DNA from 3 places in the Bacillus sp. PK3-037 genome. Region 2 is predicted to be linked to each of the others. Evidence: riboswitches for the same ligand, from Rfam matches in the RefSeq annotation. Region 2 holds a riboswitch; each other region holds the start of a gene.
What was found. A riboswitch is a leader RNA that binds a small molecule or an ion and turns the genes downstream of it on or off. The one in region 2 is predicted to bind thiamine pyrophosphate.

Region 1 (3,278 bases), 2.1 Mb from region 2:
TGCCCTTTTGCAAGGTCAGCCGCATGCGCCGCAATTTTGTATGTAATAACCCCTTCCCGCACATCTTCACGGTTTGGCAGCCCCAGATGCTCCTTCGGCGTCACATAACAAAGCATGGCCGTACCGTACCAGCCGATCATCGCCGCTCCGATCGCTGATGTAATGTGGTCATAACCCGGTGCAATATCCGTCGTCAGCGGTCCTAGCGTGTAAAAAGGCGCTTCTTTACAGATTTCCATTTGTTTATCGACGTTCTCCTTGATTTTATGCATCGGCACATGACCCGGCCCCTCAATCATCACCTGAACATCATGCTTCCAGGCAATTTGCGTGAGTTCTCCAAGCGTCTCTAATTCAGCAAACTGCGCTTCGTCATTGGCATCGGCAATTGACCCTGGGCGAAGCCCGTCTCCAAGAGAAAAGGCAATATCATATGTTTTCATAATTTCACAGATTTCTTCAAAATGAGTATACAGAAAGCTTTCCTGATGATGAGCCAGACACCACTGTGCCATAATCGCTCCTCCGCGTGACACAATTCCCGTTGTCCGTTTAGCAGTTAGCGGCACATATCGCAGCAAAACACCCGCGTGAATCGTAAAATAATCCACACCCTGTTCAGCCTGCTCAATCAGCGTGTCACGGTAAATTTCCCATGTTAAATCCTCCGCTACACCGTTTACTTTTTCAAGCGCTTGATAGATCGGAACGGTGCCAACAGGAACCGGGCAATTTCGGATAATCCATTCACGCGTCGTATGAATGTCTTTCCCTGTGGAAAGATCCATCATCGTATCTGCTCCCCAGCGAATTGCCCACGTCATTTTTTCCACTTCTTCTTCAATCGAAGATGTAACCGCTGAATTCCCGATATTCGCATTAATTTTCACATGGAAATTTCGGCCGATAATCATTGGTTCACTTTCCGGATGATTAATATTTGCTGGAATAATCGCCCGGCCGCTGGCTACTTCCTCTCTGACAAATTCGGGAGTCACATGCTCACGAATAGCGATAAACTCCATTTCAGGGGTAATCATCCCCTTTTTCGCATAATGCATTTGAGTGACATTTTGACCCGTTTTCGCCCGCAGCGGCTTCCGCTTTAATCCGGGATAGCTTACATGAGGGTTAGCCTTTTTATAGCCGTTGTCTTCTGGCTTCACAGCACGTCCATCGTATTCCTCAACATCGCCGCGCCCAGTGATCCACTTGTGGCGAAGCGGTTTTAAACCTTCTTGAATATTAATTTTTACATCGGGGTCCGTATACGGTCCGCTTGTATCATAGACACGAACCGGCGCGTTTTCCTCTTCGCCGAATGATCCTGTCGTCGGACTGAGTTCGATTTCTCTCATCGGCACTTGAATATCCGGCGAAGCCCCCTCTACATATACTTTTTTACTCCCTGAAAAACTCGACATAATGGAAATGTTGGCTTGCTGCACTGAATGATTTTGCATCACTTATCCTTCCCCTCTCTTTGTTTGAAAGGACAAAATCAAGCCCATAACCAGCACAAAAAACCGGATTCAATTGAATGAACCCGGTTACAGTCAGAAAGAAACATATTATTGCAGTATTCAGCAATAATAAAAACAATTCCTCTACTTCCCCACGCTGGTACGAACCAGATCAGGTCCAAAGGGTTAAGAAGCATATCTTCTCTCTCAGCCCGTCAGCGGGCACCCCCAGTAACTATTAATTTCGCACTTATCGTATCATAAAAACAAACTGAAAAAAAGAGCAATGTATAAAATATTCAGCAAATTCAAGACAAATATGTAATCGGCAATGCTCTTTCAGAGATTTCATTTTCATGAAGCACCACCCGATACGCTTTTGCATCAGATCTTGAACTCACAGCCTGAAAAAACTGATCATCAATAAAATGAAGAGCTGCTCCATCATCCGCTGCATAACCGCTGCTCAACGCTTTCGCTGATATCATGTGATGATATGCAGGTCTCCGATCCTTTTCACCATCATAATGAGGACAAAAACTGCCTTGCAAAAAACCCAAGCTTTTCAAACCGGTCAGCGGTCCGGCAGAATCCGTCACACCTTCTTCAAACCAGCAGATCGCACCTGCACTTAATCCCGCTAAAATAATCCCGTTCTCCCAAGCTTTTTTCAATATGTGATCCAGTCCCCACTCCTTCCACAGCACCAGCAAATTTCTTGTATTTCCCCCGCCGACATAAATCACATCTTTCTCCATAATAAAGGAGGCTAAATCTGTTGTCGGCGGCTTAAATAAAGACAAATGAGACGGGTCACAATCAAGCTTTTGAAAAGCATGATAAAACCGCTGAACATAATTCTCCGCATCCCCGCTTGCCGTTGGCAAAAAACAAATGCGAGGTGAGGGCTGCTTTGATTGATTAATGATAAATTGATCAAGAACGAGATGATCTGGTTCCATTGAAAAACCTCCGCCGCCCATCGCAATAATCTGTTTCATCATTCGACTCCCCCAAGAAAATATTTTACCCATTATAGCACTTTCGCATAAAAGCATGATACAAGGTAAAAATACCTTTGAATCAGGAGGTGACCGAAAAAATGGAACAAGACCGTTTGGCAAACCACGAAACAGTTGATTTACACGAAATCCTCAACTTCAAAACCGTATGTTTACTTAAATCAAAAATGATGCAGGGACTGGTGTTCGATCAGGAACTGAGAGCCCTTATGGAGAAGGATGTACAGCAGTCTGTACGGGACGTAACTGAGCTTCAGAGCCTCTATCAAAAGGCCCCGACAATAACAGGAGGTGACTGTCATTGAACGATTTCTTAGACCCGAAAAACGCAAAAGGCATGCCTGACCTTACTGATTCAGCACTTGCCCTCGATTTCTTAATTTCCGTAAAAACCGGTATCAAAAATTATGCTGTCGCCATCACGGAAACCGCAAGCCCAGAACTCAGAACAGCATTGCGCAATCAATTGGACGCCGCTATTTACCTGCACGGAGAATTATCACAGCTCATGATGGAAAAAGGCTGGCTTTTCCCTTCTGACTTGGACAAACAATTTCAAATCGATATGAAATCAGCACAAACAGCCGTTGATATCGCCGGGCTAAAACTTTTCCCCGATCACACGAACCGTCTCGGAACATTCGCAACGCCCGATCACTAAACAATAAGGAGACATTATGAATGAAAGCTGTTACGTATCAAGGCATTAAAGACGTCCGCGTCAAAGAGGTAAAAGCGCCAGAAATCAAAAAACCTGATGATATCATCGTCAAACTGACAACCACAGCAATCT
Region 2 (3,278 bases):
CAAGATTATAGAACGCCAAAAACAAATTGAATTAGAAGAAAAAGAAATTCTCCGCCGTGAACGCCAGTATGATTCTGAAGTGAAGAAAAAAGCCGATGCAGACCGCTATTCAGTTGAGCAATCTGCCGCTGCTGAAAAAGCCAAACAGCTAGCCCAAGCCGATGCCAAGAAATACAGCATAGAAGCGATGGCGAAGGCTGAAGCTGAAAGGGTCAGAATTGACGGCCTTGCAAAAGCAGAAGCTGAAAAAGCAAAAGGTGAGACAGAGGCCGAGGTTATTCGCTTAAAAGGTCTTGCTGAAGCGGAAGCGAAAGAAAAAATTGCCGCTGCCTTTGAGCAGTACGGTCAGGCTGCGATTTTCGATATGATTGTCAAAATGCTTCCGGAATACGCGAAACAGGTATCAGCACCGCTTTCAAATATTGATAAGATCACCGTCGTTGATACAGGAGGAAACGGTGATTCAAGCGGCGCCAACAAAGTCACAAGCTATGCGACAAATTTAATGTCCAGTCTGCAAGAAAGCTTAAAAGCGTCTTCGGGAATCGACGTAAAAGAAATGATTGAGAACTTTTCAGGAAAAGGCAACATCAAACAGAGCATCAACGAACTGACAAATGAATTAAAAGAAACAAAGCCTGTTCAAAAATCTGAATAACCATTGCGGAAAGGATTAGAGAATGAATGGTGACTATAAGAGAAGCACGACTAGATGATATAAAGGCCATCGCAAAAGTGCATGTTGACAGCTGGGTGACAACATACAGCGGCATTGTCTCCGCTGAATACTTAAATGGTTTGAACTACAAGGATTTTGAAGCCAAATGGAAAAGCCGTTCATTAAAGGGGGTCTTTGTAGCAGAAGATGAAGAAGGTTCAGTATTCGGCTTTGCATCTTTTGGTCCAATTCGTTCAGAGCAGAAAGGCTATGACGGAGAGTTGTATGCCATTTACCTTTTAGAAGAAAAACAGCGGCGAGGTGCGGGCAGAGCGCTTTTGACAAAGGGAATAGATTTTTTGCTTGATCATGGCTTTACGAGCATGTTTGTTTGGGTCGTAGAGGAGAATCCTTCGATTACATTTTATCAGTCGTTTTCACCTGAAAGAGCAGCCGAGGATAGTTTTGAAATCGCAGGAGAAAGCATGAAAGAAATAGCTGGCCGGATCTCGCTTCATTAAAAAATCTGCTCAACAAAAGATAAAAAACAACCCCCAGCGGACAGGTAGCTGGGGGTTGTTAGATTAAGCTTTTTCAGTTTTCAGCAAGCGCGGAGCTGTTATGAACAATAAACAAAGGACAATCGCACAGATGATGAATGACGGAACCATATAAGTAGCATTATAAGTTAACGAGTAAATCCATACCGGTGTTCCTTTTGGTGCAAAGCTGCCGAAAAATACAGCCCCTGAAATCACGTGTGCAGCATAACGCAGAAAACTGCCGATAAAAACTGCGCAAATAATTGATACGATCAATTTCCCTTTTGCTTTTGATAAGGCGGATTTGCGGACAGCGGAAGCGAAAAAACCGCTTATGCCGACAGCGGCGAACGCTGCAATGTAATCAAGCAACAGCTGAACAGGGTGCTGAAGAAATAGATTTCCGATCGCAATTTGAACGAGACCTGTCAATAGACCGGTGGTAAGCCCCGCTTTAACTCCCCAGCGAAAAGAAATCAAAAAAATCGGAATCATCATGATGGATACCGACCCTCCTTGAGGCATACGGAGAAACATTCCGGAAACGATGTCTAAAATGACAGCAGCAGCAGTCATGATTGCAATTTCAATAAGACGTACCAGTTGTCTTGATTGAGCCATAAAAATCCCCTTCCATCGATAGACAATCCAAAAGGACACAAAAAAGCAGCACGCGGAAGGATGAGGAAAGTTCCACGCACTGCTTTACAATCTGCAATTCATTTGACTTTGCCACATCCCTACGCCAGCGTTAACTAACAGGTTCAAAGGGTCAGAACGAAACCGCTCACTCTCAGCTTTTATGCTCCCCTTGTGGTCATCGGATATTTAGTTCGTTTCTACTATACAAGAAAAAGGTTAAAACAACAAGATGACATTGCCTGTGGTAAATGTTCTTTAATAGATAAATGTTTTATAAAGCATTATAAGTTAGATAGAATAAAGAAAGATTACAGTTTTATTGTTTTATAGATTTTTTTTAAAAAACTATTGCAATAAATAATTATAGGTGTTATATTATTAAACGTCGCTGATGAACAGCAGACAAAACAAGAAGCTTTAAACAACTTTTAAAAAAAGTTGTTGACAATTAAGAAGCTGAGTGTTATATTAGTAAAGCTGCTTCATTGAGAGCGGTGATGATCTTTGAAAACTAAACAAGACAAAACGTACCTGTTAATTCAAGTTTTATTATAAATCGCACAGCGATGTGCGTAGTCAGTCAAACTGAGGTCTGCACGATGCAGATCACGCAGATGTTGCCACAGGATGTGGTGAACTTAATCTGCGATCCATTTATCGGAGAGTTTGATCCTGGCTCAGGACGAACGCTGGCGGCGTGCCTAATACATGCAAGTCGAGCGGACAGATGGGAGCTTGCTCCCTGATGTTAGCGGCGGACGGGTGAGTAACACGTGGGTAACCTGCCTGTAAGACTGGGATAACTCCGGGAAACCGGGGCTAATACCGGATGCTTGTTTGAACCGCATGGTTCAAACATAAAAGGTGGCTTCGGCTACCACTTACAGATGGACCCGCGGCGCATTAGCTAGTTGGTGAGGTAACGGCTCACCAAGGCAACGATGCGTAGCCGACCTGAGAGGGTGATCGGCCACACTGGGACTGAGACACGGCCCAGACTCCTACGGGAGGCAGCAGTAGGGAATCTTCCGCAATGGACGAAAGTCTGACGGAGCAACGCCGCGTGAGTGATGAAGGTTTTCGGATCGTAAAGCTCTGTTGTTAGGGAAGAACAAGTACCGTTCGAATAGGGCGGTGCCTTGACGGTACCTAACCAGAAAGCCACGGCTAACTACGTGCCAGCAGCCGCGGTAATACGTAGGTGGCAAGCGTTGTCCGGAATTATTGGGCGTAAAGGGCTCGCAGGCGGTTCCTTAAGTCTGATGTGAAAGCCCTCGGCTCAACCGGGGAGGGTCATTGGAAACTGGGGAACTTGAGTGCAGAAGAGGAGAGTGGAATTCCACGTGTAGCGGTGAAATGCGTAGAGATGTGGAGGAACACCAGTGGCGAAGGCGACTCTCTGGTCTGTAACTGACGCTGAGGAGCGAAAGCGTGGG
Region 3 (3,278 bases), 1.4 Mb from region 2:
CGTTAGAGACATTGACGACATCCTTTACTTGAAATTCTGAAATGCTGATCATCCCATCACGTCCTTTTTCGGTCCTTTTTTCTAGTATATGAACGGGCGGGCTGAACCTTGTCAGCAAGGAGAAATTTTCATGATCATTGTTCTTTTTTGCGGCTGCACCATCTTATGATGAACGTGAGCATGATTTTCGTATAATCTACGAGCTGCTTAATCGATACCTCTTCATTAACGGCATGAGCATTATATAAATCGCCCGGTCCGTATATCACGCTTGGAATACCGGCATTATAAAGCCATCCCCCATCTGTTACGGTTTGAGAAACGTCAATGACGGGGCGGTCCCGTTTGATCTCCTCGTGTGACGCCGTAAGGGCTAAAACGCCGGGATGAGCCGGATCAACTTCCAAGGCCGGAAAAATTTCGCCTCTTTCTTCAATCATTGAAGAGCCTCCCCATTTGAAGACAGGACGGTTTTCCCTCAGCCAAATATCACTGTCACTCAGCCTGTTGATGTAATCTTCTATTTCAGCAGCCACTTCTTCATGCGTTTCATTGGGATAAAAATGGACGGTAATCCATAATCGGCACTCATCCGCTATAAAGGCCGCATGTCTGCCTCCTTCTATAACAGCGGGATTAATGGTGTTTGTACCGGGGGTAAAGCCGGGATAGCTTTTCATAATGGCCCAATGTCGCTCCAGCTCACCGAGTCCAGAAATGATTTTTGCCATTTTTTCGATTGCGCTCGCCCCGAATGTTCCTCCGCCAGCGTGGATCATATTCCGTCTTGTTCCATCGTGAAACGTTTGATTGCTTTTTATTTCGATCCAGCCTGTAATCACTCCGCCTTGGCCTTGAATATGCATATCGCTCGTATCCGCCACAACTGCAAAGTCTGCGTGATAGCCCTTTTTGCAGCATTCAAGCGTGCCGGCCTCTCCGACTTCCTCCCCGATGACCGATTGCAGAATCAAATCGCCCGGGAGCTCAACGCCCGCTTCACGAATCAGCTTTAAAGCAAACAGCACACAGGCCATTCCGCCTTTCATATCTGAAGCGCCCCGGCCGATTAAGAAACCGTTTTTCTCACTGGGGCAAAATGGGTCATGCACCCAGTCCTCGCCCTCTTTTACCTCTGCCACATCGACATGCCCATTGATGATTAAACTTTGATAGGCGGCTGAATTTGTTCCTTTTAAAACACCCACAACATTGGGATCTCCTGGATAAACGTCCCATTTGTCGATGGAAAAGCCCCGTTCAAGCAAAAACTGCGCAATCCATGTTTGGATGCTGTCTGTATTTCTCGCAGGCGGCGCCGGTGTTTTAAAAGAAATCAGCGTTTTCGCAAGCTCAATGAGCTCGTCCTTTTGTTCTTCCGCTTTTTTTAGTAAAGACTCTACTTGATCAATCATGTTATCCGCTCCTATTTTTAATAAGAAAAAAGCCGTTTCATATTCATGAAACGGCTTAATAAAGAAAGCAGAGTGCAAGCTGCTGCATTCTCCGCTTTTTTCACCGCTTCCCTCCGCTGGTATGATCCAGATCAGGTCAATAAGGGTTGAGACAAGCGTCTCTCTCAGCTTCGAAAGCACCCCCAGGATGAATCGTATGTTGTTATGCATTTGTCACCGGCTCAGCTCTTGTTAAAAACGGGCGATCCTGATTCCAGAATACACGGATCGGCGTATCAAAAAAAGAAGAAAGTGATTCGTCTGTCAGCATGTCTTTCATTTGTCCTGACCTAAAAACTTTTCCCTTTTTTAACAAGAGGGCTTTATCAAAAATCGGCAAAATTTCTTCCGCATGATGTGTAACATAAAGAATAGACGGCGCATTTTCCCTGCTTGCAATGTGCGTAATCGTATCTAACAGTTTTTCCCGGGCGATAAAATCAAGTCCTGTAACTGGTTCGTCCAGTATAAGCAGCTCCGGATCAGCCATTAGCGCTCTTGCGATTAAAGCTCTTTGTTTCTCTCCCTGAGAAAGAGTTTCGTAGCGGCGGTCGGCATAATCAATGGCTCCTAAGTCCTCGAGCAGGGCAATCGCTTTTTCTCTGATTTCCGCACTTGGTGTTTCATACAAGCCAATCGAAGCATATGCCCCGCTTAGAGCAATTTCAAAAGCTGAATCTGCCGGATACAATTTTTGCTGAAGACCCGCTGAGACAAGGCCGATTTTTCGTCTGAGTTTATCTCCCAGCTCCGTTTTTCCGAATACATGACCAAGCACCTGCATCTCGCCTGCTGTCGGAAAATAGTAAGAGCATAACATATTTAACAGCGCGGTCTTCCCAGCTCCGTTTAATCCGTAAAGCACCCAATTCTCCTTTTCTTCTACTTTCCAGTGAATATCCTTTAGTATCCATTTTCCATTCCGTTTTAGTGAGACATTGTCAAGCTGCAAAATCATTGTGGTCCTCCTCTTTCCAAGCCGAATAATTATTTTAATTTTCACAAAACTGTGTACGGACTAGGATACCTTACTTTTTCGAAAACGTAAACCGCTCGTTTCCAAATAGAAAAGCCTTTAAAACAGAAATTGTTTTAAAGGCTTTCGGCGTGCATGCTATTGATGAATATTCTTATTCATTTGTTTAATTGCTGCCTTTTCCAGTCTGGACACCTGTGCCTGGGAAATGCCGATTTCTTCAGCTACTTCCATTTGCGTTTTTCCTTGGAAGAACCGTTTTCTTAAAATCATTTTTTCCCTCTCGTTCAGTCTTCTCATGCCTTCTTTCAAAGCCAGCTCTTCAATCCATTGTGTATCTTTGTTGCGTTCATCACTGATTTGATCCATGACATAAATCGGATCTCCGCCGTCATTGTAGATCGGTTCAAAAAGAGATACCGGATCTTGAATGGCGTCGAGTGCGAACACGATTTCTTCGTGCGGTACTTCAAGAACTTTGGCGATATCCTCTGCCGTCGGCTCCTTGCTTGTCTCACTGATTAACCGCTCTCTTACCTGAAGTGCCTTATATGCGATATCCCTGAGTGATCTCGAGACACGTATCGGGTTATTATCGCGCAAATACCTGCGGATTTCTCCGATAATCATAGGTACAGCGTATGTTGAAAACTTAACATTGTGGCTTAGATCAAAATTATCAATGGATTTCATTAGTCCGATGCAGCCGACTTGAAATAAGTCATCAACATACTCCCCTCTGTTATTAAATCTTTGAATGACACTTAAGACAAGACGCAAGTTCCCGTTTACAAGCTTTTCTCTGGCTGAATCATCACCTTCGTCCTGCAATTGCCTAAACAGCTTTC

Region 1: another riboswitch for thiamine pyrophosphate. It lies ahead of thiC (phosphomethylpyrimidine synthase ThiC); the one in region 2 lies ahead of thiT (energy-coupled thiamine transporter ThiT).
Region 3: another riboswitch for thiamine pyrophosphate. It lies ahead of M1D69_RS12725 (acetylornithine deacetylase); the one in region 2 lies ahead of thiT (energy-coupled thiamine transporter ThiT).

Annotation. Positions count from the first base shown of each region.
Region 1 is NZ_CP096408.1:3,174,733-3,178,010, forward strand. Features, by position in the region: gene thiC (phosphomethylpyrimidine synthase ThiC) at 1-1,463, opposite strand, end outside; TPP riboswitch at 1,596-1,703, opposite strand; gene M1D69_RS16365 (Type 1 glutamine amidotransferase-like domain-containing protein) at 1,772-2,464, opposite strand; gene M1D69_RS16370 (spore coat protein) at 2,566-2,790, shown strand; gene M1D69_RS16375 (spore coat protein) at 2,787-3,146, shown strand; gene M1D69_RS16380 (zinc-dependent alcohol dehydrogenase) at 3,167-3,278, shown strand, end outside.
Region 2 is NZ_CP096408.1:1,108,391-1,111,668, forward strand. Features, by position in the region: gene floT (flotillin lipid rafts scaffold protein FloT) at 1-658, shown strand, start outside; partial or broken gene M1D69_RS05665 (N-acetyltransferase family protein) at 685-1,202, shown strand; gene thiT (energy-coupled thiamine transporter ThiT) at 1,243-1,821, opposite strand; TPP riboswitch at 1,921-2,022, opposite strand; rRNA gene M1D69_RS05675 (16S ribosomal RNA) at 2,497-3,278, shown strand, end outside.
Region 3 is NZ_CP096408.1:2,496,711-2,499,988, forward strand. Features, by position in the region: gene M1D69_RS12720 (YlmC/YmxH family sporulation protein) at 1-52, opposite strand, end outside; gene M1D69_RS12725 (acetylornithine deacetylase) at 135-1,415, opposite strand; TPP riboswitch at 1,507-1,609, opposite strand; gene M1D69_RS12730 (ABC transporter ATP-binding protein) at 1,618-2,412, opposite strand; gene sigG (RNA polymerase sporulation sigma factor SigG) at 2,569-3,278, opposite strand, start outside.